3 regions of the Streptomyces sp. NPDC028314 genome follow, and region 2 is predicted to be linked to each of the others. Evidence: riboswitches for the same ligand, from Rfam matches in the RefSeq annotation. Region 2 holds a riboswitch; each other region holds the start of a gene.
The links. Region 2 has a riboswitch for cobalamin ahead of ACZ4TG_RS27195 (ribonucleoside-diphosphate reductase subunit alpha). Riboswitches for the same ligand answer to the same signal wherever they lie in the genome.
Positions count from the first base shown of each region.

Region 1: linked by a shared signal. The riboswitch ahead of metE (5-methyltetrahydropteroyltriglutamate--homocysteine S-methyltransferase) and the one ahead of ACZ4TG_RS27195 (ribonucleoside-diphosphate reductase subunit alpha) in region 2 are both predicted to bind cobalamin.
Region 3: linked by a shared signal. The riboswitch ahead of ACZ4TG_RS03685 (prenyltransferase/squalene oxidase repeat-containing protein) and the one ahead of ACZ4TG_RS27195 (ribonucleoside-diphosphate reductase subunit alpha) in region 2 are both predicted to bind cobalamin.

Region 1 is NZ_JBVHTP010000001.1:796,616-806,454, reverse strand. Features, by position in the region: gene ACZ4TG_RS03640 (cobalamin-binding protein) at 1-787, shown strand, start outside; gene ACZ4TG_RS03635 (short-chain fatty acyl-CoA regulator family protein) at 803-2,218, opposite strand; gene aceA (isocitrate lyase) at 2,609-3,895, shown strand; gene aceB (malate synthase A) at 3,985-5,583, shown strand; gene ACZ4TG_RS03620 (3-hydroxybutyryl-CoA dehydrogenase) at 5,580-6,464, shown strand; cobalamin riboswitch at 6,619-6,819, shown strand; gene metE (5-methyltetrahydropteroyltriglutamate--homocysteine S-methyltransferase) at 7,006-9,327, shown strand; gene ACZ4TG_RS03610 (IS630 family transposase) at 9,538-9,839, shown strand, end outside.
Region 2 is NZ_JBVHTP010000012.1:261,432-271,270, reverse strand. Features, by position in the region: gene ACZ4TG_RS27225 (carbohydrate ABC transporter permease) at 1-635, opposite strand, end outside; gene ACZ4TG_RS27220 (extracellular solute-binding protein) at 791-2,074, opposite strand; gene ACZ4TG_RS27215 (GntR family transcriptional regulator) at 2,366-3,130, shown strand; gene ACZ4TG_RS27210 (carbon starvation CstA family protein) at 3,260-5,470, shown strand; gene ACZ4TG_RS27205 (YbdD/YjiX family protein) at 5,485-5,682, shown strand; gene ACZ4TG_RS27200 (GNAT family N-acetyltransferase) at 5,771-6,268, shown strand; cobalamin riboswitch at 6,316-6,443, shown strand; gene ACZ4TG_RS27195 (ribonucleoside-diphosphate reductase subunit alpha) at 6,611-9,025, shown strand; gene ACZ4TG_RS27190 (ribonucleotide-diphosphate reductase subunit beta) at 9,025-9,839, shown strand, end outside.
Region 3 is NZ_JBVHTP010000001.1:815,413-825,251, reverse strand. Features, by position in the region: gene ACZ4TG_RS03700 (energy-coupling factor transporter transmembrane component T) at 1-1,060, opposite strand, end outside; gene ACZ4TG_RS03695 (hypothetical protein) at 1,065-2,039, opposite strand; gene ACZ4TG_RS03690 (prenyltransferase/squalene oxidase repeat-containing protein) at 2,036-5,182, opposite strand; cobalamin riboswitch at 5,291-5,423, opposite strand; cobalamin riboswitch at 5,498-5,626, shown strand; gene ACZ4TG_RS03685 (prenyltransferase/squalene oxidase repeat-containing protein) at 5,740-7,152, shown strand; gene ACZ4TG_RS03680 (crotonase/enoyl-CoA hydratase family protein) at 7,342-8,151, opposite strand; gene ACZ4TG_RS03675 (extracellular solute-binding protein) at 9,016-9,839, shown strand, end outside.

The DNA of each region.
Region 1 (9,839 bases), on a different contig from region 2:
CACGAGGGCCGGGTTCGCCGCGGAGGAACTCAGCAGCCGGGAGATCTCCGAGGCCGTGGGCGGGGCCGCCCACTCGGGCTCCTCGCTCTACACCCTGGACACCGAGGCGCTCGCCGCGCTCGAACCGGAGATCGTGCTCACCCAGGACCTGTGCGACGTCTGCGCGGTGTCCTACGAGGGAGTCTCGCGCGCGGTGCGCCTGCTGGACGCCGGACCCCGCGTCCTGAGCCTGGAACCGCGCACCCTCGACGACGTACTGGACTGCCTGGTCACCGTGGGCGAACTGCTGGGCGTACGGGAGCGGGCCGAGCGGCGGCGCACGGAACTGCGGGCACGGCTGGCGCAGGTGCGGCGGCTGACCGCCGGCCGGCCCCGGCCCCGGGTGGTGGCCATCGAATGGCTCGACCCGCTGTGGCCCGCCGGGCACTGGGTGCCCGAGCAGATCACCTGCGCCGGGGGAGAACCGCTTCTCGCCGCACCGGGCGAGCACACCGAGCCGATGACCTGGGACGCCGTTCGTGCCGCCCGCCCCGACGTCGTGCTGCTCCTGCCGTGCGGCTTCCCGCCGGAGCGGACCCTGCGGGAACGTGACCTCCTGACGTCCCTCCCCGGCTGGGACCAACTGCCCGCCGTACGGGCCGGGGAGGTCTGGGTCCTGGACGGGCCCGCCTACTTCAACCGCCCCGGACCGCGTGTCGTGCGCGGCGCCGAAGTGCTCGCCCACGTCCTGCACGCCGTCCGGGCGGGCGAGCCGGTGGCCGCGGGCGAGGCCCGCCGCCTGGAGTGAGCCTGCGGGGCCCGGTCAGCCCCGGGCCGGGTCGGGGGCACCCTTGACCGGGTAGGGGATGAAGGTGCTGCTGTTCTCGTCGACGGCCAGGGCCCGGCCGAGCGGCGGCACGGCCCGCTGGGGGCAGTCGAGGCGCTCGCAGAGCCTGCAGCCCATCCCGATCGGGGTGGCCGCCGCCCTGTTGTCGAGGTCGAGCCCGTCGGCGTACACGAGGCGGGAGGCGTGCCGGATCTCGCAGCCCAGGCCGATGGCGAAGGTCTTGCCGGGCTCGCCCCAGCCGCCCCGGTGCCGGGTGACGGCGCGGGCGGTCCACAGGTAGCGCTGCCCGTCGGGCATGGCGGCCACCTGGACGTGGATGCGGCCGGGCGCCGCGAAGGCCTCGTACACGTTCCACAACGGGCAGGTGCCGCCCGCACGGGAGAAGTGGAATCCGGTGGCCGACTGCCGCTTGGACATGTTCCCTGCCCGGTCCACCCGGACGAAGGAGAACGGCACCCCGCGCAGCCTGGGGCGTTGCAGGGTGCTCAGGCGGTGGCAGACCGTCTCGTAGCCGATCCCGAAATGGTCGGTGAGCCGCTCGATGTCGTAGCGGAACTCCTCGGCGGCGGTGTGGAAGGCCGTGTACGGGAGGATCAGCGCGGCCGCGAAGTAGTTGGCGATGCCGATCCTCGCCAGGGCGTGAACGGGGGAGCCGGGCGGGAAGTCCTCGGCGGCGAGCCGGTCCAGCTCACCTCCGTACTCGATCAGTGCCAGCTGGGTGGCCATCCGGAATGCCTGCTGGCCCGGCCGAAGCCGGTTCGACAGGTGCAGGACCCGGGCGGTCCCGTCGTAGTGGTGCAGCCGGTCGGAGTCCGCGGCGGTCCCGACCCCGTGCCGGTCGGAGAGCCGGCGGGTCAGGGCGCGGATGACGTCCCCGGGGCGGATGCCGATCTCGCGGGCCAGTGCCTCCGCGGCGAGATCGGTGTCATGGAGGTAGTTCTGCCGCCGGTAGAAGAACTCGCGGATCTCCTCGTGGGGCGAGCGCGGCGCGTCCGCCACCTCGTTCCGGCCGTCGGCGGCGTCGGCGAGGCGCTCGGTCAGGAGCTGGCTGCGCCGGCCCAGATCGAGCAGGACCGAGGCGACGGCGGGCATCCGGGTGGCCAGTTCGGCCAGGTCGGACGGGGAAACGCGGGCCTCGGCGACCTGCTGGGCGAGCGCCTCGCGCAGGTCCGCGACCAGGCGGCTGGTGTCGCGCTCCGAGAAGAACCCCGGATCGACCCCGAACGCCTCGGTCAGCCGCAGCAGTACGGGAACGGTGAGCGGCCTGGAGTCGTGCTCCATCTGGTTGAGGTAGCTGGGCGAGATGGCGAGCACCCTGGCCAGATCGGCCTGGGTCATCCGCCGCTCCTCGCGCAGCCGCCGCAGCCGTGCTCCCGCGTACGTCTTGCTCACCGCACTCCTCCGCCGTTGGACACGCGCCGCCAGGATACGGGGGCAGGCGCGGCCGAGGGGCTTCGCAACCTTGGCAATTCCGGCCTCGAAGATTCGCAAAGCTTGGCAGATGTACCTCCTTGATGGCACTCAGTGTCAATGCCAGAGTCGGTGCTGCGGCCCGCCGGACCTGGCGGCCGAGGCGGGCTGCCGGGCCTGATTCACGCCCTGATTTCAGGGATCCTGGCAGCTCGAATCGGCGGCTCGGCAGCATTGCTCAGCTTCGGCCCGCAGCCGGGTTCGGCGGCCGCACCTCCTTTACAGGCACAGAGTGCCAATCCCCAGGGTGCCTGCCCAGGTGCAGGTCCGGCTCATTGGCAAGACAAGCGACGGATGGAAACGGTGACGGTCATGGCAGAGGCGAACACGACGGCGGCGGCCGAGCAGCTCAAGCAGCGCTGGGCGACGGACCCGCGGTGGTCGGGCATCGAGCGCACCTACACGGCCGAGGACGTGGTCCGGCTCTCGGGCAGTGTCCGCGAGGAGCACACGCTGGCCCGGCGCGGCGCCGAGCGGCTGTGGCGCCAGCTCCACGAGCAGGACTACATCCACGCCCTGGGCGCCCTGACCGGAGGCCAGGCGGTCCAGCAGGTGCGGGCCGGACTCCAGGCGATCTACCTCTCCGGCTGGCAGGTGGCGGCCGACGCGAACCAGGCCGGCCACACCTACCCGGACCAGAGCCTGTACCCGGTCAACTCGGTGCCGCAGGTGGTGCGCCGGATCAACAACGCGCTGCTGCGCGCCGACCAGATCGCCACCGCCGAGGGCGGCGCGGACACCACGGACTGGCTGGCCCCCATCGTCGCGGACGCCGAGGCCGGCTTCGGCGGCCCGCTCAACGCGTTCGAGCTGACCAAGGCCATGATCGCGGCCGGTGCGGCCGGCATCCACTACGAGGACCAGCTCGCCTCGGAGAAGAAGTGCGGCCACCTCGGCGGCAAGGTGCTCGTCCCCACCTCGCAGCACATCCGCACCCTCAACGCGGCCCGCCTCGCCGCCGACATCGCCGACACCCCCACCCTGGTCATCGCACGTACCGACGCCCTGGCCGCGAACCTGCTGACCAGCGACGTCGACGAGCGCGACGCGCAGTTCGCGACGGGGGAGCGCACCGCGGAGGGCTTCTACCGGGTGCAGAACGGCATGGCACCGGTCATCGCCCGCGGCCTCGCCTACGCCCCGTACGCCGACCTCATCTGGGTCGAGACCGGCACCCCGGACCTGGCCCAGGCCCGCGAGTTCGCCGAGGCCATCCACGCCCAGTACCCCGACCAGATGCTGGCGTACAACTGCTCGCCCTCCTTCAACTGGAAGGCGGCCCTGGACGACGACCAGATCGCCAAGTTCCAGCGCGAGCTCGGCGCGATGGGCTACCGCTTCCAGTTCATCACCCTGGCGGGCTTCCACTCCCTCAACCACGGCATGTTCGACCTGGCCCGCGGCTACGCCGAGCACGGCATGACCGCCTACGTCGACCTCCAGGAGCGCGAGTTCGCCGCCCAGGCGCAGGGGTTCACCGCCGTCAAGCACCAGCGCGAGGTCGGCACCGGCTACTTCGACCTGGTCTCCACCGCCGTCAACCCGGCTTCCTCGACCACCGCGCTCGCCGGTTCCACCGAGGAAGAGCAGTTCCACTAGACGACTCAGTCAGCCGGCCAAGCCGATTTCCGACGGGTGCCCGGGGACGTCCCCCTCGGGCACCCACCGCCCCCGTTGAGGAGAACCGCATGCCCCTCTCGTCCCTGACCAGCAGTGTCCAGGTTCTCGGTGCACCGGGTGAACGCCACGAGGAGATCCTCACCCCCGAGGCCCTGGAGTTCATCGGCCGGCTCGACGCCGCGTTCGCGGACCGCCGCCTGGAGATCCTCAAGGAGCGCCGCCGCCGCTCGGGCCACCTGGCCGGCGGCACCCCGCTCGACTTCCCGCTCGCCACGCGCACCGTCCGCGACGATCCCGGGTGGAGGGTCGCACCGCCCGGACCCGGCCTCACCGACCGCCGCGTCGAGATCACCGGCCCGCCCGATCGGCGGATGGCCGTCAACGCCCTGAACTCCGGCGCCCAGGTGTGGATGGCCGACTTTGAGGACGCCACGGCCCCCACCTGGGACAACGTCATCGGCGGCCAGCTCAACCTGCTCGACGCCATCGAACGGCGCATCGACTTCACCACCCCCGAGGGCAAGGAGTACCGCCTCGGCGAGAACCTCGCGACCATCATGGTCCGCCCGCGGGGCTGGCACCTCACCGAGGAACACCTGGAGACCGACGGCCGCCCCCTGTCCGCGTCGCTCGTCGACTTCGGCCTGTACTTCTTCCACTGCGCCCGGCGCCAGATCGACGCCGGCCACGGCCCGTACTTCTACCTCCCCAAGCTGGAGAACCGGTACGAGGCCCGCCTGTGGAACGACGTCTTCCTGCTCGCGCAGGAACTCCTCGGCATCCCCCGCGGCACCGTCCGCGCGACGGTGCTCATCGAGACGATCACGGCCGCGTTCGAGATGGAGGAGATCCTCCACGAACTGCGCGAGCACAGCGCCGGTCTCAACGCGGGCCGCTGGGACTACCTCTTCAGCCTGATCAAGACCTTCGGCCATCGCACCGACTTCCAGCTCCCCGACCGCGCCAAGGTCACCATGACCGCCCCCTTCATGCGCGCCTACACGGAGCTGCTCGTGCGCACCTGCCACCGGCGCGGGGCCCACGCCATCGGCGGCATGGCCGCGCACGTCCCCAGCCGGGACGCGGAAGCCAACACCGCCGCCCTCGCGAAGGTCCGCCTCGACAAGGAGCGGGAGGCCGAGGACGGCTTCGACGGCTCCTGGGTCGCCCACCCGGGGCTGGTACCGGTATGCCGCGAGGTCTTCGACGGAGTCCTGGAGGAACGGCCCAACCAACTGGAGCGGACGCGTGAGGACGTCGAGGTCACGCCCGCCGACCTGCTGTCCGTCCGCCGGATCGCCGCCCCGCCCACCCGCGAGGGCATCCGCTCCAACGTGGCCGTGGCGCTGCGCTACTTCGACGCCTGGCTGCGCGGCAGCGGCGCCGTCGCGCTGAACGGGCTGATGGAGGACGCCGCGACCGCCGAGATCGCCCGCGTGCAGATCTGGCAGTGGCTCCGCCACGACAGGGTGGACCGGGGGACGGTCATCGACCTCCTCGACGCCGAATGCGCCGCCCTGGAGGCCGAGGACCCGCAGGCGCTCGCGCTCGAAGCCCGGGAGGTCTTCGTGGACACCGCACTCTCGGTCCGGCTGCCCGCCTTCTTCACCCCCGAGGCCTACACCCGCCACCTCGTGCGCCGCGCCGCCGCGCAGGTGTCCGCGTGAGCGCCCCCGCGCAGCCGGCCCGCATCCTGCGCGTCGGGGTCGTCGGCGGAGGCCAGATGGGCGCCGGCATCGCGGAGGTGTGTGCCCGCGCCGGCCTCGACACCGTCGTCGCCGAGGCGGACGCCACCGCCGCCCGCGCCGCCCGGGAGCGTGTCGCCGTCTCCTTGGAGCGCGCGGTCCAGCGGGGCAAACTCGACCGGATCTCCGCCGAGGACGCCCTGGCCCGCCTGGTGTTCACCGGCGACCTGGAGGATCTCGCCGACCGGCAGCTCGTCATCGAGGCCGTCACCGAGAACCCCGAGGCCAAGTCGGACGTCTTCACCAGCCTCGACAAGATCGTGGAGGATCCGGAGGCGATCCTCGCCACCAACACCTCCGCGATCCCCATCATGCGGCTCGGCATGGCCACCCGCCGCGCCGACCGGGTGGTGGGCCTGCACTTCTTCAACCCCGTCCCCGTGCTGCCGCTGGTGGAGGTCGTCTCCTCCCTCCACACCTCCCGGGAGACGGTCGCCGCCGTCGAGGCCTTCGCCCGTGACGCCCTGGGCAAGACCACGGTCCGGTCCCAGGACCGGGCCGGCTTCGTGGTCAACGCGCTGCTGATCCCCTACCTCCTCTCGGCCATCCGCATGGCCGAATCCGGCTTCGCCAGTCCCGCCGACGTGGACGCCGGGATGGAACTGGGCTGCGCCCACCCGATGGGCCCGCTCAAGCTCGCCGACCTGATCGGCCTGGACACGGTCGCGGCGATCGCCGAGTCCCTCTACGAGGAGTTCAAGGAACCCCTGTACGCCCCGCCCCCGCTGCTCCAGCGGATGGTTCAGGCGGGGCTGTTGGGCCGCAAGAGCGCCCGGGGGTTCCACACATACGGCCGGGGCTGAGGGGTTCCGGCACGTCTCCAGGGCAGAGGGTGCGCCGGAGACGCGGGAGAACGGCGCGGGTGGGGCGAGTGGTGTCGCCCCACCCGCGCCGCGTCTCATTCGGCCGTCCGGCATCTGGACACCTGTGTTCGTGTTCCGGTCGACCGACCTAGGGTGGGTGTCGCAGCTGGTTCGCCCCGTCCGCCAGGCGGAATGCGTCGTAAGAGGGAACCCGGTGGGAATCCGGGACTGCCCCGCAGCGGTGAGTGGGAACGACCGCCGTCATACGCACTGGGCCCGTACGGGTCTGGGAAGCGACGGCCAGTAGGAGTCCGCCCGAACGGGCGACGCGCCCACGAGTCCGAAGACCTGCCCGTTGCCCGCGCGCGACCGATCGCGCACGGAAATCCGGTGACCTCGTGGGCGGGTCGGCGACACACATCAGGCGGGCGTCCGCGCGTACCCCCGTGTACGCGCCAGCGGCGGTCCGCCCGGTTCGTCATCCCTTCGCGCCCCGACCCGTCACCGGGTCCATGGAGACATGCTCGCGAAGGAGAGTTCCGTGACCCGCAAGCCCGCAGCCGCGGCAACACAGGCCACCGTGTACGGATACCCCCGCCAGGGACAGAACCGGGAACTGAAGAAGGCCGTAGAGGGGTACTGGAAGGGCCGCGTCAGCGCCGAAGCCCTCCAGGAGACCGCCCGGGACCTGCGCCGCGGCGCCTGGCAGCAGCTGGCGGACGCCGGCATCGACGAGGTTCCGACCGGCGACTTCTCGTACTACGACCACGTCCTCGACACCAGCGTGATGGTCGGCGCGATCCCGGCCCGCCACCGCGCCGCCGTCGAAGCCGACCCGCTCGACGGGTACTTCGCGATGGCCCGCGGCACCCAGGACGTGGCCCCGCTGGAGATGACCAAGTGGTTCGACACCAACTACCACTACCTGGTCCCCGAGCTCGGCCCCGACACCGTCTTCACCGCGGACCCCGCCCAGCAGGTCACCGAGCTGACGGAGGCCCTCGCCCTCGGCCACACCGCCCGGCCCGTGCTGGTCGGCCCGGTCACCTACCTGCTCCTGGCCAAGCCCGCCCCCGGAGTCCCCGCCGGCTTCGAGCCGATCACCCTGCTGGACCGGCTGCTGCCCGTCTACGCCCGGGTGCTGGCAGAGCTGCGGGCCGCGGGCGCCGAGTGGGTCCAACTCGACGAGCCGGCCCTGGTCCAGGACCGCACCCCGGCCGACCTGAACGCCGCCGCCCGCACCTACCGGGAGCTCGGCGCCCTGACCGAGCGCCCCAAGCTGCTCGTCGCCTCCTACTTCGACCGGCTCGGCGAAGCCCTGCCCGTCCTGGCCAAGGCGCCCGTCGAGGGCCTCGCGCTGGACTTCACCGACCGGGCGGCCGCCAACCTCGCCGACCTCGCGGCCGTGGGCGGGCTGCCGGGCAAGCGCCTGGTCGCCGGAGTCGTCAACGGCCGCAACATCTGGATCAACGACCACCAGAAGTCGCTGACCACCCTCGGCACCCTGCTGGGCCTCGCCGACCGGGTCGACGTCGCCGCCTCCTGCTCCCTGCTGCACGTCCCGCTGGACGCGGCCGTCGAGCGGGACATCGACCCCCAGATCCGGCGCTGGCTGGCCTTCGCCCGGCAGAAGACCGCCGAGATCACCACCCTGGCGCGCGGCCTGGCCCAGGGCACCGACGCGATCGCGGCCGAACTCGCCGCCAACCGGGCCGATCTGGCCTCCCGCGCCCACTCCGCGATCACCCACGACCCGGCGGTCCGCGCCCGCACCGCCGCCGTCACCGACGAGGACGGCCGCCGCGCCCAGCCCTACGCCGAGCGCGCCGCCGCCCAGCGCGCCCACCTGGGCCTGCCGCTGCTGCCCACGACGACCATCGGGTCCTTCCCGCAGACCGACGAACTGCGCGTGGCCCGCGCGGACCTGCGGGCCGGCCGCATCGACACCGCCGGGTACGAGGAGCGCATCAGGGACGAGATCCGAGAGGTCCTCTCCTTCCAGGAGAAGGCCGGGATCGACGTCCTCGTGCACGGCGAACCCGAACGCAACGACATGGTGCAGTACTTCGCCGAGCAGCTCACCGGCTACCTCGCGACCCAGCACGGCTGGGTCCAGTCCTACGGCACCCGCTACGTGCGCCCGCCGGTCCTGGCCGGGGACATCTCCCGCCCGGAGCCGATGACCGTGCGCTGGACGACGTACGCGCAGTCGCTGACGGCCCGGCCGGTCAAGGGCATGCTGACCGGCCCGGTCACCATGCTCGCCTGGTCCTTCGTACGCGACGACCAGCCCCTCGGCGAGACCGCCCGCCAGGTCGGACTCGCCCTGCGCGACGAGGTCGACGACCTCGAGGCGGCCGGGACATCGGTCATCCAGGTGGACGAGCCGGCGCTGCGCGAGACCCTGCCGCTGCGCGGCGACGGCCACGCCGACTACCTGGCGTGGGCCACCGAGTCCTTCCGGCTCACGACCTCCGGCGTGCGGCCGGACACCCAGATCCACACGCACATGTGCTACGCGGAGTTCGGCGACATCGTCCAGGCCATCGACGACCTCGACGCCGACGTCATCAGCCTGGAGGCGGCCCGTTCCCACATGCAGGTCGCGCGCGAGCTCGCCTCGCACGGGTACCCGCGCGAGGCCGGTCCCGGCGTCTGGGACATCCACTCCCCGCGCATCCCGTCCGTCGAGGAGGCGGCCGCCCTGCTGCGCAAGGGACTTGAGGCCATCCCGGCCGAGCGCCTGTGGGTCAACCCCGACTGCGGTCTGAAGACCCGCGGCTGGGCCGAGACCCGGGCCTCCCTGGAGAACCTGGTCGCCGCGGCCCGTGAGGTCCGTACGGAGGCCGTCGGCACGCTCTGATGCGCTTTCGGGCCGGAACGGCTGCCTTGTCATGTTCCGGCCCGATTGCGGTGCCACCGGGTGCGGCTCTCGCGCAGCGTCCGGTCCCGGCCGACCCGCACCGACCGCCGGCTAGTGCTGTGACCGCGTTGGTTCGCCGGGTTCGGGCCCCTTCTGCGGGTGGGGCCGGTTGGATGGAGGCTGACATCTGATCGAGCGTGTGGAGGCGTGGTGGCGGAACCGGTCAAGGTGCGGCGTCTGACGGATCAAGAGGGACAGAAGCTGCAGCAGATCGTGCGGCGGGGCAGCACCAGCACGGTGCGGTACCGGCGGGCGATGATGCTGCTGGCCTCGGCCGGCGGGAACCGCGTGCCGGTCATCGCCCAACTGGTGGCGGCCGACGAGGACACGGTGCGTGACCTGATCCACCGGTTCAACGAGATCGGGCTGGCCTGCCTGGACCCTCGGTGGGCGGGAGGCCGTCCCCGCCTGCTCAGCCCTGACGACGAGGACCTCGTCGTGGCGACGGCCAC
Region 2 (9,839 bases):
ACCACGAGGACCGTGACGATCGTCAGGGTGGAGAGGCCGCTCTCGAACCAGTTGTGCTGCTCGTAGCCGGAGAAGCCGAGGGTGCGCATGACCCAGTTCATGACGCCGAACTGCTCGTCGAACAGCCACTGGAAGACGGTCACGGAGGCGACGATCGGCATGGCCCAGGCCATCACCAGCGCCATCGACAGGACGAGGCGCATCCACTTGCCCAGGCGGTTGAGCAGGATGCCGATGAGGCTGCCGATCACCATGATCAGCGCGACGTTGGCCGCGGTGAAGGCGAAGGTCCGCACGACGACGGTCCAGAAGTGCGAGTCGCCCAGCAGCTGGGTGTAGTTCTCGACGCCGTTGAAGGGCGCCTTGCGCTGGATGAACTCGATCTTGTCGACCTTCTGGAACGACAGGATCACGTTCTTGGCCAGCGGGTACAGCAGCAGGGTGGCCAGGCTGAGTACGGCCGGCCCGATCAGGAGGTACGGCAACCACCCTGAGGGGAGCGACTTTCTGCCCCCGCGAGGAGACTGGGACGTTCCCTTGGCTCCGGTGGGCGGCGGGGACTTCCGCTGCCCGGCGGACTTCTGTGGTGCGTCCTGTGGAGCGGAGGTCACCGCTCCCTGGGAGTGCACGGTCATGTCTTGGTTTCCTCGCGGTTGACTGTGGCGACCGGCGCCCACTCCCCCGCTAAGGGCGGGCGGCGCATACGTCTGTCAATGCGCGACCGGGGGCGCGACGGGCGCGAGGGCGCCTGTCGCACCCCCCGGTGCGTGCTCCTGCGTACTGCTCGGTGCTACTTGTTGATGCGGTTCGCGATTTCCTTGTCCGCGGCCTCGCCCGCCTTGGCGGCGTCCTCACCCTTGAGGACCTTGGTCATGAACTCCTTGATCGGGTTCGGCTCGGTCTCGACGTTCGCCCAGCCCGGGGTCACCGGGGTGATCTTGCCGTTGAGGCCCGCCTTGCCCATCGCCTCGGCGAAGGAGCCCGCGGGGGCCGTGAAGTTCGCGCCGGCCTGGTTCGGGAGCAGCGCGCCCTTGGTCTCGGCGGCGTACTTGGTCATCTGGTCCTTGCCTGCGGCGAGGGCCAGCCACTCCTTGGCGAGCTCCTTGTTCTTGGAGCGCTCGGCGATGGCGAGGTTCGAGCCGCCGAGGAAGACGGTGCCGGACTTGTCGGCGGTCTTGCCCGGGATCGGGAAGTAGCCGAAGTCGGCCTCCTTGCCCGCCTCCTTCAGCGCCTTCTCGGCACCGCCGGCCTCCCAGCCGAGGCCGATCCAGGAGCTGACGCCGCCCTTGGGGACGATGTCGGTGGACTGCTGCGGGGTGGCCTCGTCCTTGTCCTTCGGAGCCGTGGAGAAGGACTGGAGCTTCTTGTAGAAGTCCATGGCGGAGGCGGCCTGGGGCGTGGCGAGGCCGCCCTTCCACTTGGCGCCGTCCTTGGTGGCGAGGTCGCCGCCCTCGTCCCAGATGAAGCCGGCGAGGATGTACCAGCTCTGGCCGGGGAGGTAGATCGGCTGCGCGGCCGGGTCGGAGGCCTTCAGCTTCTCCAGACCGGCCACCCACTCGTCGCGGGTCTTCGGCGGGGTGACGCCGGCCTTCTCGTAGGCCTTCTTGTCGTAGATGACGACGCGGTTGGCGGCGTACCACGGAGCCGAGTAGAGCTTGCCGTCGACCTCGGCCGAGGCGAGCATGCTCTTCTGCCAGGCGTCCGCGCCGAGCTTCGCCTTGTCTCCGGTGAGGTCGGCGAGGCCGCCGGTGACCGCGTAGCCGGCGGTCTGGGTGTTGCCGAGCTCAAGGACGTCCGGCGGGGTGTTCTCGGAGAGGGCGGTGGTGATCTTCTCCTGGATCCCCGTCCACTTCTGCTCCTCGACCTTGACCGTGACACCGGGGTGCTTGGCCGAGAACTCCTTGTTGACCTCGTCGATCCAGGCCTTCGGTGCGGAACCGTCCATCACCCAGACGGTGATCTCCTTGGCGCCACCCGCGTCGGTCTTCGCCTTGTCGTCGCCGCCGTTGCCGCACGCCGCGACACCGGCCATCATGCCCGCGACACTGACCGCCGCGATGAGCTTGCGCTTCACGCCACCCTCCTCAGGGATGCTGCCTGCAACTTCCCTCGCCCGCCGCGGTGACATAAGCACCAAGTACTGCCCGTGGGCCGGGATCTGATCCATATTGGTGTAGACCAGTAACCGGAGCTTGGCCTAGACCTTTAGGGGTGTCAAGGGTCTAATGAGCGGGTGATCGGTCCGTTATCGGACCGACACCTGGGGGAGGGAGGAGGCCTGTCCTCCCGCTCGTGTCACGATGTGACCGCACATATGGAGGAGCCGGTGACGGCAGCGAAACTGGAGTCGGGAAGGCGGGCGGCGATGGCCACCGAAGGGGCGACCACGGAGCCGGAAGGCGGGGCAGCCACTCGCACGGCGCGTGTGCCCAAGTACTACCGACTCAAGCGGCACTTGCTCGACATGACCGAGACGCTCCCCCCGGGCACCCCCGTGCCGCCGGAGCGCACCCTCGCCGCCGAGTTCGACACCTCGCGGACCACCGTCCGCCAGGCCCTCCAGGAGCTCGTGGTCGAGGGCCGGCTGGAGCGGATCCAGGGCAAGGGCACCTTCGTCGCCAAGCCCAAGGTCTCCCAGCCGCTCCAACTCTCCTCGTACACCGAGGACATGCGGGCGCAGGGCCTGGAGCCCACCTCCCAGCTGCTCGACATCGGCTACGTGACGGCCGACGACACCCTCGCCGGACTCCTCAAGATCTCCACCGGCGGACGCGTCCTGCGCATCGAGCGGCTGCGGCTGGCCAGCGGCGAGCCCATGGCCATCGAGACCACCCACCTCTCGGCCAAGCGCTTCCCCGCGCTGCGCCGTTCGCTGGCCAAGTACACCTCGCTCTACACCGCCCTCGCGGAGGTGTACGACGTACGGCTCGCGGAGGCCGAGGAGACCATCGAGACCTCGCTGGCCACCCCGCGCGAGGCCGGACTGCTCGGCACCGACGTCGGCCTGCCGATGCTGATGCTCTCCCGCCACTCGCTGGACGCCGACGGCGAACCGGTCGAATGGGTACGTTCGGTGTATCGCGGCGACCGTTACAAGTTCGTAGCCCGTCTACAGCGCCCCGCCGTGTGATCGACGGTTGACTCCGGTTCGACCCCCGGTGGACGCTCGTACCGCTATGCGGACGGGGGCTTACGTCCACCGGTCGGGCCCCCGTAGATTCCCTGCGCTCAAGCAGTGATCAACGAGGGGACGAGGATCATGCCGGAACCGGAAGCAACTGGTACACAACGGGCCGCGGCGGGAGCCTCACCAGGAGGGCTCTCGCCGAAGTCCGTGGCCGTCTGGGTGCTCGTGGCCCTCGTAGGGGCGATCGGCTGGGGCGTACTGGCCCTCTCCCGCGGCGAGGAGATCTCGGCCGCCTGGCTGCTCGCCGCGGCGCTGGGCTCGTACGCCATCGGCTACCGCTTCTACGCCCGCTTCATCTCGACCCGCGTACTGAGGGTGGACAAGACCCGGGCCACCCCCGCCGAACGCCTCGACAACGGTGTCGACTTCCACCCCACCGACCGCCGGGTGCTCTTCGGCCACCACTTCGCCGCCGTCGCAGGCGCGGGCCCGCTGGTCGGGCCGGTGCTCGCCTCGCAGATGGGCTACCTGCCGGGCACCATCTGGATCGTCGCGGGCGTGATCTTCGCCGGCGCCGTCCAGGACATGGTGACGCTCTTCTTCTCCACCCGGCGCAACGGCCGATCCCTCGGCCAGATGGCCCGTGACGAGATCGGCCCGGTGGGCGGAGCCGCCGCCCTCGTCGCCGTGTTCATCATCATGATCATCCTGCTCGCGGTGCTGGCCCTGGTCATCGTCAACGCGCTGGCCGACTCCCCCTGGGGCGTCTTCTCCATCGGCATGACCATCCCGATCGCCCTCTTCATGGGCTTCTACCTGCGCGTGCTGCGCCCGGGCCGGGTCACCGAGGTCTCGCTCATCGGCGTCGCCCTGCTGCTGCTCGCCATCGTCTCGGGCGGCTGGGTCGCGGACTCCTCGCTCGCGGAGTTCTTCACCCTCGACAAGCAGACGCTGGTCATCTGGATGGTCGCCTACGGCTTCGTGGCGTCCGTACTGCCGGTGTGGATGCTGCTCGCGCCCCGCGACTACCTCTCCACCTTCATGAAGGTCGGCACCATCGCGCTGCTCGCGGTCGGCGTGGTCATCGCCATGCCGATGCTGAAGATGCCCTCGGTCACCGACTTCGCCTCGCGCGGCGACGGCCCGGTCTTCGCCGGGTCGATGTTCCCGTTCGTCTTCATCACCATCGCGTGCGGCGCGCTCTCCGGCTTCCACGCGCTGGTGTCCTCCGGCACGACCCCGAAGATGATCCAGAAGGAGACCCAGGTCCAGGTCATCGGCTACGGCGCGATGCTGACCGAGTCCTTCGTCGCCATCATGGCGGTGATCGCGGCCTGCATCATCGAGCCCGGGCTGTTCTTCGCGGTGAACTCCCCCGCCGGCGTGGTCGGGACCACCGTCGAGACCGCCTCGCAGGCGGTGACGAACTTCGGCTTCGCCATCTCCCCGGAGGCCCTCGCCCAGGCCGCCAAGGACGTGGAGGAGACCACCCTGCTGTCCCGTACGGGTGGCGCGCCGACCTTCGCACTCGGAATGTCGGAGATCTTCTCGTCCGTGATCGGCGGGGCCGGGATGAAGGCCTTCTGGTACCACTTCGCCATCATGTTCGAGGCGCTGTTCATCCTGACCACGGTCGACGCGGGCACCCGGGTCGGCCGGTTCATGCTCCAGGACACCCTCGGCAACGTGCACAAGTCCTTCAAGGACGTCAGCTGGAAGCCCGGCGTGTGGATCGCGAGCGCGGTCGTCGTGGGCGGCTGGGGCTACTTCCTGTGGGTCGGCGTCAGCGACCCGCTGGGCGGCATCAACCAGCTCTTCCCGCTGTTCGGCATCGCGAACCAGCTCCTGGCCGCGGTCGCCCTGGCCGTCTGCACCACGCTCCTGGTCAAGTCGGGCCGGCTCAAGTGGGCCTGGGTGACGGGCGTCCCGCTCGCCTGGGACGTGGCGGTCACGCTCACCGCCAGCTACCAGAAGGTCTTCTCCGACAACCCGAAGATCGGCTTCTTCGCGCAGCGCGACCTGTACCAGGACGGCATCGACGCCGGGAAGGTACTCAAGCCCGCCAAGAACCTGGACGAGATGCACACCGTGGTCACCAACGCCACGGTGGACGGCGTGCTGTCGGTGCTGTTCGCGGTCCTGATCATCATCGTGCTGCTGGACGCGGCCCGGACCTGTTTCAAGGCCGTCCGCGACCCGGCGTCGACCACCCTCACCGAAGTCCCCTGGAGCGAGTCGAAGATCATCGCCCCGGCCGGCCTGATAGCGACCACCGAGGAGCGGGCGGAACTCGCCGCCGCCGGACTCGACTCCGGCGGCGGCAAGGTCAAGGAACCGGTGTGACCGCCGCGACCGGCATGACGGCCGTCCGCGGGGCCCTGGCGAAGGCCCGGTTCTACGTACGCGAGTTCTCGGGCGAGGCCGCGTACGACCGCTACGTGGCCCACGCCCGCTCGCACGACCCGGACGCCCCGGTCCTGACCCGGCGCGCCTTCGAGCGGGCCCGTACGGACGCCCGCGAGGCCGACCCGCGGGAGGGCTTCCGCTGCTGCTGACCCCCTCCGGGGTCCCGACCGGGCCGCCGCACTTCCCCTCCGGGAAATGCGGCGGCCCTTCGCGTGGGGCTGGCGCACACTCGGTGGCATGGACATCGTGATCAGAGCGGCGGCCGCCGCCGAATACGAAGAGCTCGGCGAGATCACCGCCCGGGCCTACCTCGACGACGGCCTGCTGGACCGCAGCGAGGACGGCGGCTACCTGAACGTGCTGCGCGACGTCGCCGGCCGGGCCGGCGCCGCCGAGGTGCTCGTCGCGGAGTACGAGGGCGAGGTGCTCGGCGGAGTGACCTTCGCCTCGAACACCAGCCCGCTCGCCGACATCGCCGGGCCGGGCGAAGCGGAATTCCGGATGCTGGCCGTGGCCCGCGAGGCGCGCGGGCGCGGCGCAGGCGAGGCCCTGGTACGTGCCTGCATGGCCCGCGCGCGGGCCCTGGAGGGCGTGACGCACCTGGTGTTGTCCACCCAGACCTCGATGTCGGCGGCGCACCGGATCTACGAGCGGCTCGGCTTCACCCGAACACCAGACCGAGACTGGGCCCCGATCCCGGGCCTGACGCTCCTCACCTACCGCTTGGAGCTGTAACCACGCCGACACAACATGTGGGGGGTCACTCATCAACCCGCCCCCACATGTATGCTCGTGCTCGCTGTCGTCGCAGGGGAATCCGGTGCGAATCCGGAACTGTCCCGCAACGGTATGAACTGCACCCATTGGTGCATAGCCAAGTCCGAGGACCTGCCGCCAGCGCGCCCGGCTCGACCGAACCGGGTGCAGACACGTCCGGGCCTCGCGGTTGGGCCGGTGGACGCCATGCGGTGCACGTACCGCCTGCCCTGTCCGGGCCGGATCGTGCGCAGGTCCGCATGCGCCCGCTCGCGCCATCGCCGTCGGTGATCCGGAGCCGAGCAAGGGAGAGCTCCCCCCGTGACCATCGCGCCCTCCGCACCGCGCGCCGAGTCCGTTCCGTCCGAGACCTCGATCGAGGCTGCGATCACGTCCGGGGGACCTGGGGCCGCGCTGCTGCGCACCCTGACCGAGCTGACGGCCGACCTTCCCGACACCGACCCCGGCCGCGTCGCCGCCGCCGCACTGCGCGGCCGCAGCTCCACCTCCGACGAGGCCGAACTGCGCGGGCTGGCCACCGAGGCCGCCGCCGGGCTGATCTCCGAGGACCCGGCGTACTCCCGGCTCGCCGCGCGCCTGCTGACGCTCGCCGTCCGCGACGAGGCCGCCGGCCAGGGGTCCACCTCCTTCTCCGCCTCCGTCGAGGTCGGCCACCGCGAGGGCCTGATCGCCGACCGCACCGCCGAGTTCGTGGCGACCCACGCGGCCCGCCTGGACGCGCTGGTCGAGCACACCCTCGCCGAGGGCGCGGACGACCGCTTCGGCTTCTTCGGCCTGCGCACCCTGCACAGCCGCTACCTGCTGCGCCACCCGATCACCCGTCAGGTCATCGAGACCCCGCAGTACTTCATGCTGCGCGTGGCCTGCGGCCTCGCCGAGAACGACACCGTCCAGGCCGTCGAGGAAGTCGCTTCCCTCTACCGGCTGATGAGCCGCCTCGACTACCTGCCGTCCTCCCCCACGCTCTTCAACTCCGGCACCCGCCACCCGCAGATGTCCTCCTGCTACCTGCTGGACTCCCCGCTGGACGAGCTCGACTCGATCTACGACCGCTACCACCAGGTCGCCCGCCTGTCCAAGCACGCCGGCGGCATCGGTCTCTCGTACTCGCGCATCCGCGCCCGCGGCTCCCTGATCCGCGGCACCAACGGCCACTCCAACGGCATCGTGCCGTTCCTGAAGACCCTCGACGCCTCCGTCGCCGCCGTGAACCAGGGCGGCCGCCGCAAGGGCGCCGCCGCCGTCTACCTGGAGACCTGGCACGCGGACATCGAGGAGTTCCTGGAGCTCCGCGACAACACCGGCGAGGACCAGCGCCGTACGCACAACCTGAACCTCGCCCACTGGGTGCCCGACGAGTTCATGCGCCGCGTGAACGCCGACGCCGACTGGTCGCTGTTCTCCCCCGCCGACGTCCCCGAGCTGGTCGACCTGTGGGGCGACGAGTTCGACGCCGCCTACCGCAAGGCCGAGGCGGGCGGGCTGGCCCGCAAGACCATGCCCGCGCGCGACCTGTACGGCCGGATGATGCGCACCCTCGCGCAGACCGGCCAGGGCTGGATGACCTTCAAGGACGCCTCCAACCGCACGGCGAACCAGACCGCCGAGCCGGGCACCGTCGTCCACTCCTCCAACCTCTGCACCGAGATCATCGAGGTCACCAACGACGGCGAGACCGCCGTCTGCAACCTCGGCTCGGTCAACCTCGGCGCCTTCGTCCTCGCCGAAACGGGCGAGATCGACTGGGAGCGGCTGGACGAGACCGTCCGCACCGCCGTCACCTTCCTCGACCGCGTGGTGGACATCAACTTCTACCCGACCGAGCAGGCCGGCCGCTCCAACGCCCGCTGGCGCCCGGTGGGCCTGGGCGCGATGGGCCTCCAGGACGTCTTCTTCCAGCTGAAGCTGCCCTTCGACTCCCCCGAGGCGAAGGCCCTGTCGACCAAGCTCTCCGAGCGCATCATGCTCGCCGCGTACGAGGCCTCCTGCGACCTCGCCGAGCGCAGCGGCCCGCTCCCCGCCTGGGAGCAGACCCGTACCGCCCGCGGTGTCCTGCACCCGGACCACTACGACGTCGAGCTGAACTGGCCGGAGCGCTGGGAGGCGCTGCGCGCCCGCGTCGCGAAGACCGGCATGCGCAACTCGCTGCTCCTCGCGATCGCCCCGACGGCGACGATCGCCTCGATCGCGGGCGTGTACGAGTGCATCGAGCCGCAGGTCTCCAACCTGTTCAAGCGCGAGACGCTGAGCGGTGAGTTCCTCCAGGTCAACGCCTACCTGGTGAACGAGCTCAAGCGCCTCGGCGTCTGGGACGCCCAGACCCGCGAGGCGCTGCGCGAGGCCAGCGGCTCCGTGCAGGGCTTCGGCTGGATCCCGGCCGAGGTGCGCGAGCTGTACCGCACGGCGTGGGAGATCCCGCAGCGCGGTCTGATCGACATGGCGGCGGCCCGTACGCCGTTCCTCGACCAGTCGCAGTCGCTGAACCTGTTCCTGGAGACGCCGACCATCGGGAAGCTGTCCTCGATGTACGCGTACGCCTGGAAGCAGGGTCTGAAGACCACCTACTACCTGCGCTCCCGCCCGGCGACGAAGATCGCCCGCGCCGCCTCCGGCAGCGCCGTCCCGGCGGCCGCCACGCCCCTCCCGCAGGCCGTCGACGCCGACGCTCTGGCCTGCTCCCTGGAAAACCCCGAGTCCTGCGAGGCCTGCCAGTAATGAGCTCCACCGACAAGAAAAACCTGCTCGACCCGGGCTTCGAACTGACCCTGCGCCCCATGCGGTACCCGGACTTCTACGAGCGCTACCGGGACGCGATCAAGAACACCTGGACCGTCGAGGAGGTCGACCTCCACTCGGACGTGGCCGACCTCGCGAAGCTGACGCCGGGTGAGCAGCACATGATCGGCCGGCTGGTCGCGTTCTTCGCGACGGGCGACTCGATCGTCTCGAACAACCTCGTGCTGACGCTCTACAAGCACATCAACTCCCCGGAGGCGCGCCTGTACCTGTCGCGCCAGCTCTTCGAGGAGGCCGTGCACGTCCAGTTCTACCTGACGCTGCTCGACACCTACCTGCCCGACCCGGACGACCGCGCGGCCGCGTTCGACGCGGTCGAGGAGATCCCGTCGATCCGCGAGAAGGCGCAGTTCTGCTTCAAGTGGATCAACGAGGTCGAGAAGCTGGACCGGCTGGAGACGCAGGCCGACCGCCGCCGCTTCCTGCTGAACCTGATCTGCTTCGCCGCGTGCATCGAGGGCCTGTTCTTCTACGGCGCCTTCGCGTACGTGTACTGGTTCCGCTCCCGCGGGCTGCTGCACGGTCTGGCGACGGGCACCAACTGGGTGTTCCGCGACGAGACCATGCACATGAACTTCGCGTTCGAGGTCGTGGACACGGTCCGCAAGGAGGAGCCGGAGCTCTTCGACGACGCGCTCCAGCAGCAGGTCACCGACATGCTGAAGGAGGCCGTGGATGCGGAGCTGCAGTTCGGCCGCGACCTGTGCGGTGACGGCCTGCCGGGCATGAACAC
Region 3 (9,839 bases), on a different contig from region 2:
GCCAGCTGAGCGGATAGATCGAGGGGTTGAGCTCGGCGGCGTTGAAGCCGACGTTGGTGAACAGCAGGACGGCGGAGAGGACCCCGCAGCCGGCCACGGCCCATTCGGCCAGGCGCCAGGGGTCGGGCCGGTAGCTGGTCCGGGTGATGCGGCGGCCGCCGAGGCGCAGGCCCGCGAAGCACAGCAGGGCGCCCGCACCCATGGCGGGCAGGCCCAGCAGCTTCGGCGCGGTGGCGTCGAGGAGACCGTAGGCCCCGGCGCACAGGCCGCACATCCCGAGCAGCATCAGGGCGCCGGTCAGACGGCGGGAGCGGCGGGTGGCGGTGCCGGCGCGGCCGTAGCCGCGCGAGTCCATCGCCGCGGCCAGCCGCAACGAGCGCTCCAGCGCGTCCTCCAGCACGGGCACGATGATCCCGCGCAGCGCCCGCAGGCCCTTGGCGCGACCGGCCCGCAGGCGCCGGGCCCGGTGCACGCGCTGCACGCTCTGCACGAGCTGCGGGGCGACGCTGATGGACACGGTGACGGCGACGCCGAGTTCGTAGAGGGCGCCGGGCAGGACGCGCAGCGCCCGCTTGGGGTTGGCGAGGGTGTTGGCGGCGCCGATGCAGCAGAGCATGCAGGCCAGGCGGAGCCCGTCGGTGGCGGCCGAGAGCAGTGCCTCCAGCGAGACGGGGCCGCCGAGTTGGATGCCCGCGTACCAGTCGGGGGTGGGGATGTGGGGGAGGGAGAAGAGGAAGTGGTCGCGGGGGGTGATGCCGGTGGCGAAGACCGCCCGGAAGAGCACCCGGATCGCGACCACGGTCAGCGCCAGGTACAGGTAGTACTTGAAGCCGCGCGCCCAGGGCGCTTCGGTACGTCGCATGGTGATCACGTAGCCGAGGACGGCGAGGACGAGGAACAGCAGCAGCGGGTTGTTGGTGCGGCTGACGGCGGTGGCGAGGGCGAGGGCCCAGACCCACCAGGCGACCGGGTGCAGGGTGCGGGGCAGACGGCGGCCGCCCGCGTCCGGCGCGAGGCCGGACGCGGGCGGCTTGGCCGCGGCCGTGGCGGTACGTGACACGCGGCTACTCCGTACGGCGGCGGCGCTTGGCCGCGAACACGGCGGCGGCGCCGATCAGCAGCACCAGCGCTCCGGTGGCGACGGCGGGCAGGTACGAGCCCGCGTCATGGGCGGCGTCCGCGGCGGGCGCGGCCTCGACCACCTTGGGGCCGGGGGCGGGCGCGGCTGCCGCGGGAGCGCTGGTCGTCGGGGTCGTCGGGGTCGTCGCGGTCGTCGGAGTCGCGGAAGGAGTCGGCGAGGCGCTCTCGGAGGGGCCTGCCGGGGGGCCCTGCGAAGCCGGGGCGCTCGGCGGCTGTGTCGTCGCGGGGGCGGGAGGCGCGGGGTCGGCCGGTGGCGGGTTCTCCGGCTTGGGGCCCGTGTTGACGTTCGGCGGCAGGGGCGCCGCGGTGCGGGTGTCCTTGGGGAGCGGCTGGTTGCCGCCCATCGGCTGGGCGTTCTTGGCGCGCAGCTGGTCGGGGGTGACGGTGGGCCGGCCCTCGGTGCCCTCGATGTTCGTGCTGCCGAAGATCCACAGATCGACGCTGCCGGGCTTCGGCTTGTAGAGCATCGCCCCGAGCTGGCTGTACTCCCAGGTGTTCTGGCCCGGGTCGGCGTGCCAGTACGACCAGTAGGCCGAGGCGGGCGGCGTCAGGACGCAGTCGTCCTGCTGCGGGGTCGGGAACTGCTTGCCGCCCTGGTAGCCGCTGTAGCCGATGCGGCAGATGAAGGCGGGGCCGTCGTGGCCGGTGCCGGTGGTGGCCCAGCCGCCCTGGTTGAGGAGTTCGTAGCCGGTGGTGGGCGTGGTGCCGCAGGAGCGGTAGACGGGGCCGCCCCAGTGGCTGAAGTCCACGGCGAGGACGGCTCCGGAGGAGGTGGTGCACTGTCCCATGGGCTGCGGGGCGGCCCCGGCCGGGCCGGCGGTGGCGGCGAGGGCCGCCACCGTCAGCCCGAGCGCGGCGGCCGTACGGGCCAGGGCGCGGAGCACGGGGTTGCCGCTCATGCGCTGCCTCCGGTGGTCTCGCGGCGGCGCTTCGCGGCGCGGGTGACGCCCCAGCCGCCGAGGACCAGGAGCACTGACGCGGCGGCGAGACCGCCGACCTGGGCGCCGGTGGAGGCGAGGTTGCCGCCTGAGCCTGAGCCTGAGCCTGAGCCTGAGCCTTTGCCTGAGCCCGAACCTGAGCCGCTGCCCGTTTCGCCGGACGTACCCGTTCCGCCGGAGGTGTTGGTTCCGCCCGAGGGGCCTGTTCCGCCCGAGGTGTTCGTCCCGCCGGCCGAGCCCGTCCCGCCCGTCTCCTCGCCCGGGGTCACGATCACGGGAGCGGAGGAGGAGCCGGAGGAAGTGCCGGACGAGGAGCCGGTGGTGCCGCCCGTGGTGCCGCCGCTCGTGCCGCCGGATGTCCCGCCGGTCGTCCCGCCCGTCGTCCCGCCCGTGGTGCCGCCGGTCGTGCCGCCGGTGGTGCCGCCGCCGGTCGTGCCGCCCGTGGTGCCTCCGGAGGTGCTGGGGACGGGTTCCGGGGTGGTGCCTTCGAGGCTGCGGGCGAGGGTGCCGAAGGAGATGCCGGTGGCGCCGCCCACGGCCTGCGCGGAGGCGCGGACGTCGGATCCGGGCTGGGAGCCCTTGGCGATGTTGAAGCCGCCGTCGCCGTTCTGCTGCGAGGCCAGGAACTTACGGGCCTTGGCGATGTGGTCCGCGTACTTCGTACCTTCCAGGGACAGGCCCTGCACGGCGAGGGCCGCCGAGTTGACGGAGTTGCCGGAGGCGCCGGGAAAGCCGCCGTCGTCCTTCTGCTGCGTCGCCAGCCAGGCGACCGCCTTGTCCACGGCCGTCTGCGAGGCGGCGTCGGGGAGCAGGTCGAGGGCCATGGCGGCCATCGCGGTGGAGTCGACCTCGGCCTGGCTCGCCTCGCCGATCAGGCTCGGCCAGGCACCCGAGGGGTCCTGGAGGTTCTTGAGGTAGGCGATCGGCTCTGCCGCGGCGGCCGTCTCGCCCGCGCGAACCTGGGCGATGACACCCAGGGACTGCGAGAAGACGGAGGTGGCGTTGGTGTAGTTGCCCTTGGCCGCGCAGCGGACCGGGGCCGGAGACGAGGCGGGGCAGACCGCCTTGGCGAGCGCGCCGATCAGGTCCTGCCCGCCGAAGGCGCGCGGGTCGCGGCCCACGGCTTCCGCGAGGAGGGCCGCCTTGCCGATGGAGCCGCCGCCGGCGTACTTGGTGCCGATCAGGGTCCAGTCGTGGATGCCGCGGCCCTTGCCGTCCTTGCCGCCTTTGTCGAGGAAGTCGACGATGTTGCGCAGGGTGGCGTTGTTCTCGCCGGTGGCCGCCAGCGCGTAGGCGCCGTCGATGGTCATGCCGTAGTCCGCGAAGCCGGTGCCCGGGCTGCTCTCGTAGAAGCGGCCCTGGATCAGCCGACTGGGGTCCGAGAGGTACGCCGAGCCCTTCTTCACGTCGGGCCCTTCACCCGGCGGAGTGGTCGGAGGCGTGGTGGGTGGGGTCGTGGGCGTCGTCGTCGGCGGCGTGGTCGGCGGGGTCGTGGGCGGAGTGGTCGGGGGAGTGGTGGGCGGAGTGGTCGGAGGTGTGGTCGGCGGGGTCGTCGGGTCGGGCTGCCTGGTGGTCAGCGCGACCAGGTCGCTCTCGGCGCCCGCGATCACGACCGGGGTGGTGGCGAACAGCCGCGGGTCGGTGTCGCCCTCCTCGAAGCCGAAGCCACCCTGCGGAAGCTGCTGCTTGGAGAGCCAGGAGACACCCGCGTCCGCGTGACCCGCATCGCCCAGGGCGCGCAGGGCCTGCGCCGCCCAGCCGGTGGAGTTCGCGCTGCCGGTCGTCAGGTACGAGGCGGAGGGCCAGGCGCCCGTCGGGAGCTGGGACTTCTTGAGGTAGGCCCGGGCCTTCTCGACCACCGCGTCGTGGCCGCCGGCTCGCTTGAGGGCCAGGGTGATCAGTCCGGTGGAGGCGGCGTCGCTGTCGCACCACCCGCCGGAGCGGATGAGGATGCCGGTGAAGCCGCCGTCCTCGCACTGGAGGCCGGTCAGCCGGTGAACGGCGTCGGCGGGGGGCGTCACACCGCCGTTGAGCAGGGCGATGACGGCCATGGCCTGGGCGTCGGACTGGCCGGTGGTGCGGAAGTCGCCCTTGGTGAGGCAGCCTTCGACCGTCTCGCCGTCGCCGATGTCCCTGGGACACACGTACGTGACGAGGTCCCCGAGCAGGTCGTGGCCGCCGAAGGCGCGGGGATCCTTCCCGGTGGCCTCGGCGACGAGCGCGAGGCGCGCGGCGGCGGTGGCGTCGGGGATCCCGTCCTTGCCGGCCGGGTAGGCGTACGCGTCCGTCTGCGCGGGCGTGGCGAGGAAGTCGGCGGCCTTCCGGGCGGCCGGGCTCTTGGGATCGGCGCCGGCCAGGGCGTAGACGACCTCCGTCGTGAACAGGTGGTTCGGGGTCGTGGCACCCTCGTCGACGACGCGCTCCCCGTCCGTCAGCTGTCCGGCGAGCCAGCGGGTGGCGGCGGGAACGTCGACCGCGCCCGGAGGCACCGTCGGGGGTCCCGTCGGTCCGGTCGGGTCCGGCGAGGGGGCACTGCCCCCGGCGCGCACGTCGTCGGGGGAGAAGGCGGGCTTGCCCGAGGTGCCGCCGATGTCGGTGCCGCCGTAGACCCAGGCGTCCACGTCGCCGGGCTTCGGGGTGCGCGCCATGGCGCCGAGCGGGCTGTAGGTCCAGTTCTTCTGACCGGGGGATGCGATCCAGTACGACCAGTACGCGGTGGCCTGCGGGGTGAGCACGCAGTCCTCCTTGTCCGGAGTGGGGTACTGCGTACCGGTGTTGAAGGAGCCGTTGCCTATGCGGCAGATGAACCCGTCACCGTCGTGGACGGTGCCGGTGGTGGTGAAGCCGCCCGTGTGCAGCAGCTCGTAGCCGGTCGTCGGGGTGGTGTCGCAGCCGCGCTCGACCTTGCCGCCGAAGGGGCCGAAGTCCACGGCGACGATGGCGCCGGTGGTGGCCGTGCACTGCTCGATCGGATCGGCATTGGCGGACGAGGGAACCGTGAGGAAGGCCACGCCCGCACCGAGCGTCAGGAAGGACGCGGTCACGAGGGAGAAGAACCGCCGTCTCGTCCCCGACTGCCGTTTCGCCTGTTGTTCGGTCCCCACCGCGGCCCTCGTCTCTGCCGTACGGGACCGGAAACGTGGCGAGGAGCCCCCGCACGGCGGTGCCGTGGGGAGGCGGGACGACCACGCCGTAGTCCGCGACGGCGTTCTTCGTTTCATGACACTGCGCCAGGCATTCCGACTCGCCCGGATCGCTCCGGGCCTACGGTTGCGGGTCAGCGCCGGACTTCGACCGGCTTCCCCTGGTGCTGAGTACTTATCAGCCGGAGTGCAACACGGATCCCGTGAGGGCGTCAAGGTGGCGTGCATCTCATCGGCCCGTCCCCGCCCGAGGGTTCGCCGGGACGCTGGCGGACCCTTGATCACTCGGGTAGCGTCCTGCGCTGCCACATGGGGGAATCCGGTGCGAAGCCGGAGCTGACGCGCAGCGGTGTGGGACGGCGGGGGCCGTCTCCGAGCCCGAATGCCCATACGGCGATGCAGTACAGGAAGCCGTACCACGCGTTCCGGACGGCGGCCCCCCGGCATGCCCGGCCGTGCTCGCGCACGGCTGCCCGGCGCGGGGAGCGGCTGGCGTCCGCCGATTCCAGGAGCAGGCCATGTCCCGTCCCCGTACCTCCCGCCGCCTCGCGCTCGCGGTGCCCGCCGTGCTGGGCGCCTTCGCCCTCACCGCGCTGCCCGCCTTCGCGACCTCCAGCCCCGCGCAGATCGCCACGTCCAAGACGAACGGTGTCGCCTACCTCAAGTCGCTCCAGGCGGCGGACGGTTCGTACGCCGGCTCCGGGCTGTCCAACGAGTGGGCGTTCAGCGCCTTCGCCGCGGCCGGTACGGCCGTCGTCGACGTGGTGCCCGGCGGCGACACGACGAAGAACGCCCGCACCGTCTACCGCAACCTGTTGTCGACGGCGGGCTGGCCGCAGGCCTCCCCGGTGGTCACGGACTACGAGCGCGGCACCCTCAACGCGTACGCGGCCGGCATCGACCCGGCCCGCGTCTCGGCCTCGCGCAACCTCGTGGCGAACATCTACTCCTACTGGCAGACGGCCGAGGCGGGCTACTTCGGCCCGTCCGGGAACTTCAACGGCACCGTTTTCGCGGCCCTTTCGCTGGGCGGAGCCAAGACCCAGGCCGGCGGCAGCCGCATCCCCCAGGCCCTGACCGACTCGATGGTCACCCGTATCCGCGCCAACCAGCACGTGGACGGCGGCTGGACCTACCAGAAGGCCGAGGGCAACCCCACCGTCCTGAACTCCGCGGGCGACGTCGACATGACCGGCGCCGCCATGGCCGCCCTCTGCGCCTCCGGAGTCCCCAACACCGACGCGGACGTCGTCCAGGCCAAGAACTTCCTCAAGAGCACGCTGGTCGCCAACAGCGGTGCCTTCAACTCCCTCTACGGGGTCAACACCAGCTCCAACGGCTGGGGCGTCGCCGGCCTCAACGCCTGCGGCTTCAACCCGCAGTCCGGTGACTTCCTCACCGGACTCGGCAAGACCCCCGTCGACTTCCTGATCGCCAACCAGTACAACCCGGCGGGCGGCTTCAAGTACAAGCCCTCCGACACCAGCCCGTCCGCCTACTCCTCCATCGACGCCCTGCGCGCCGTCGCCGGCGGCGGCTTCACCACGGCCCCGCCGGTCCCGGTCACCGCCGGGGCCCCGCAGTGGGTCGCCCAGTCCGCCTTCACCGCCGGCACCGCCACGAAGCTGGCGCTGAGCGTCGACGACGGCGCGGGCAACCTCAAGGTGTGCTCGGTGGCCTTCACCCCGACCGGTACGACCACCACCCTCGGTGACGTACTGGCCGCCGCGACCGGCGCCGCCACCCCGTCGGGCTGCGTCACCGGCGTGACCCCGTCCTCCGGCACCGGGACGATCACCACCGTCAACGGCAAGGCCAACAGCGGCTCGAACACCTGGAAGGTCAGCGTCGACGGCTCGGCCTTCGCCGGTGCGCTGCGCGAGAAGGTCATCAACGTGGGTGACACGATCGCCCTGCGCTGGGGCGCCTGATCCCGTTCCGGGTGCGGGGCCCCGTACGCCGGGCCCCGCACCCGGCCTCGGATCGCACCGGCCGTCAGAGCGCCCGCGGCAGCGGCCGCTGTGGGGGACCGGTGTACGCGCCGAGGGGCGGATCAGGGCGACCGTCTTCCACTTCTCCCGGCTTGGCGGGACCTGCCCCCTGGACGGGCCGGGGACGGCTCAGCCGTGGAAGGAACCGTGCCGTCCCGCCCCGGACGCGAAGCGCGCGGCACCCGAGAGGGTCTCGCCGGCCGACAGCGGCACCATGCCGTGCCGCAACTCGGCGGCCAGCGCCTCGGGCTCCGCCAGCCCGTGCTGCTCCCGTACGGACAGCCGGTCGTGGCGCAGGCACAGCTGCGGGAACGCCGCGATCTCCCGCGCGAGTTCCTCCGCCGCGTGCCGGGCCCGCCCCGGCGGTACGAGACGGTTCGCGAGCCCGATCGCGTACGCCTCGGCGGCCGGAACGGGCCGGCCGGTCAGGATCAGGTCCATGGCGCGGCTCTCGCCGATCAGCCGGGGCAGCCGGACCGTGCCGCCGTCGATCAGCGGCACCCCCCACCGGCGGCAGAACACCCCGAGGACCGCGTCCTCCTCGACCACGCGCAGGTCGCACCACAGGGCCAGTTCGAGTCCGCCGGCCACGGCATGGCCGGTGACGGCCGCGATGACCGGCTTGGTCAGGCGCAACCGGGTCGGCCCCATCGGGCCGTCGCCGTCGGGCTCCACGCGGTTTCCGCGTTCGGTGCCGACGGCCTTGAGGTCGGCGCCCGCGCAGAACGTACCGCCCTCGCCCCACAGCACCGCGACCGAGGCGTCGTCGTCCGCCTCGAACTCCCTGAATGCATCGGCCAGTTGCCTGGCCGTCGGCCCGTCCACCGCGTTCCGCGCGGCGGGCCGCGACAACACCACGGTCGTCACGGGCCCGTCACGCTCGACGCGGACGGAGGGCGCGCCGCCCTGTTCTTCCGGTGCCGCCGGGATGTCGGTCATGGCGGCATTCTCACGTGTCCGCGGCCCGACGGCCAGAGCGGCGAGGAGGGCTCATCGCGGTGTCGTTCCGGAACGCGCTCATCGAACGGCGTCCGGCCCGACGGCCGGGGCTCCGTCGTGGCGTGCGCGATCACGGACCACGACCCCGCCCCGGGCTGCCGCCCTGCCGCTGAAAGGTTCCCGCAACTGCCTCTGAGAGGAACTCCGTTGACCGGCGCAGCGGCGCGCCGGGCAGACTGCTGGGCTGAGCGGGTGGTCATGTCCATTGCGGGAACGGTCAAGCTCCGGGTGATCCTTCTGTGCGCCGGACGGGTGTGGAACGTGCACGGCGCAAGCCCCCAGGGAGACCACGACACCACGCGCTGGTCTGGGACGAGCCGAGCGCACGCTGTGGGCGGCGGGAGCCGACGTATGGCCCGAGACGTCGGGGAAGGTCCACGGGCGTCTGGTGGGTTACGCGTACCGGGACGACGAGGCCGAGCCGCTGTCCTGCGGCAAGGACCGCGACTCCACGATGCGTGAGAAGGTCCGCCTCTTCACCCGCGCCGGGCAGGAGTCGGCTGGGGCACTGGATCTGAAGGGGCTCGCCTACAAGGCGCGCTGGTTCGAGGAGACCCCGGGCAGGCCGCCCGCTGACCGCACCACCCCCGTCTACGCGCGTCGCCCTCGTGGAGCGCATGTGGGAAAGCACCAGCAGGCAGAGCACCGGTTGGGTCATCCACCACACATGCGCCGGGAGTGGAATCAACCACTCCAACATCAGGCGAGAATTCCGGCCACCGGGCCACCGGACCGCCGGGTACTTCCCGGCCCGATGTGCCATGAGCAGTAGCGGGATTCGAGCGAGATCAGGGGAAGACACCCGTGCGACGAAGGACATTCGGCACGGCCGCCACCGCGGCCGTGTTCGGCCTGCTGATACCACTGTCCGCCTGCGGTGCCTGGGATGACGGCGCGGACGGCAGCGGCACGCTCCACCTGGTGGCCGCCGAGTACGGCGACACCCCGGCCACCAGTTCCAAGGCCTACTGGGACAAGCTGACCGGCGCCTTCACCGCCGCCCACCCCGGTATCAAGGTCCAGGTCCAGCTCCTGCCGTGGGCCGACATCGACCGCGAGGTCTCCCGCATGGTCAAGGCGGGCCATGCGCCGGACATGGCGCTCATGGGCTCGTACTCGGACTTCGCGGCCCAGGGAATGCTCTATTCGGCGGAAGAGATCCTCTCGGTCGGCGCCGAGGCGAACTTCCTGCAGCCCCTCGCAGAGGCGGGGACCGTCAACAGCCGCCTCTACGGCCTGCCTTTCGTCGCGAGCAGCCGTCTCCTGTTCTACAACGAGGCGCTCTTCGCCAAGGCCGGGATCACCGAGCCGCCCAAGACCTGGTCCCAGCTCAAGTCCGCCGCCAAGGCGCTCAAGGACAAGGGCGTGAAGTTCCCGTACGCCATGCCCCTGGGCCCGGAGGAGGCGCACGCCGAGGCCTTGATCTGGGAGCTCAGCAACGGCGGCGGCTACGCCGACAACAGCGGCAACTACAGCCTGGACTCCGACCAGAACATCCGGACCTGGCAGTGGGTCAAGGACAACATGGTCGCCCCGGGCCTGGTCGGGCCCACCCCGCCGTCCCAGCTCAACCGCGCCGACGCCTTCGCGGCCTTCCTGCGCGGCGAGGTCGGCATGCTCAACGGCTA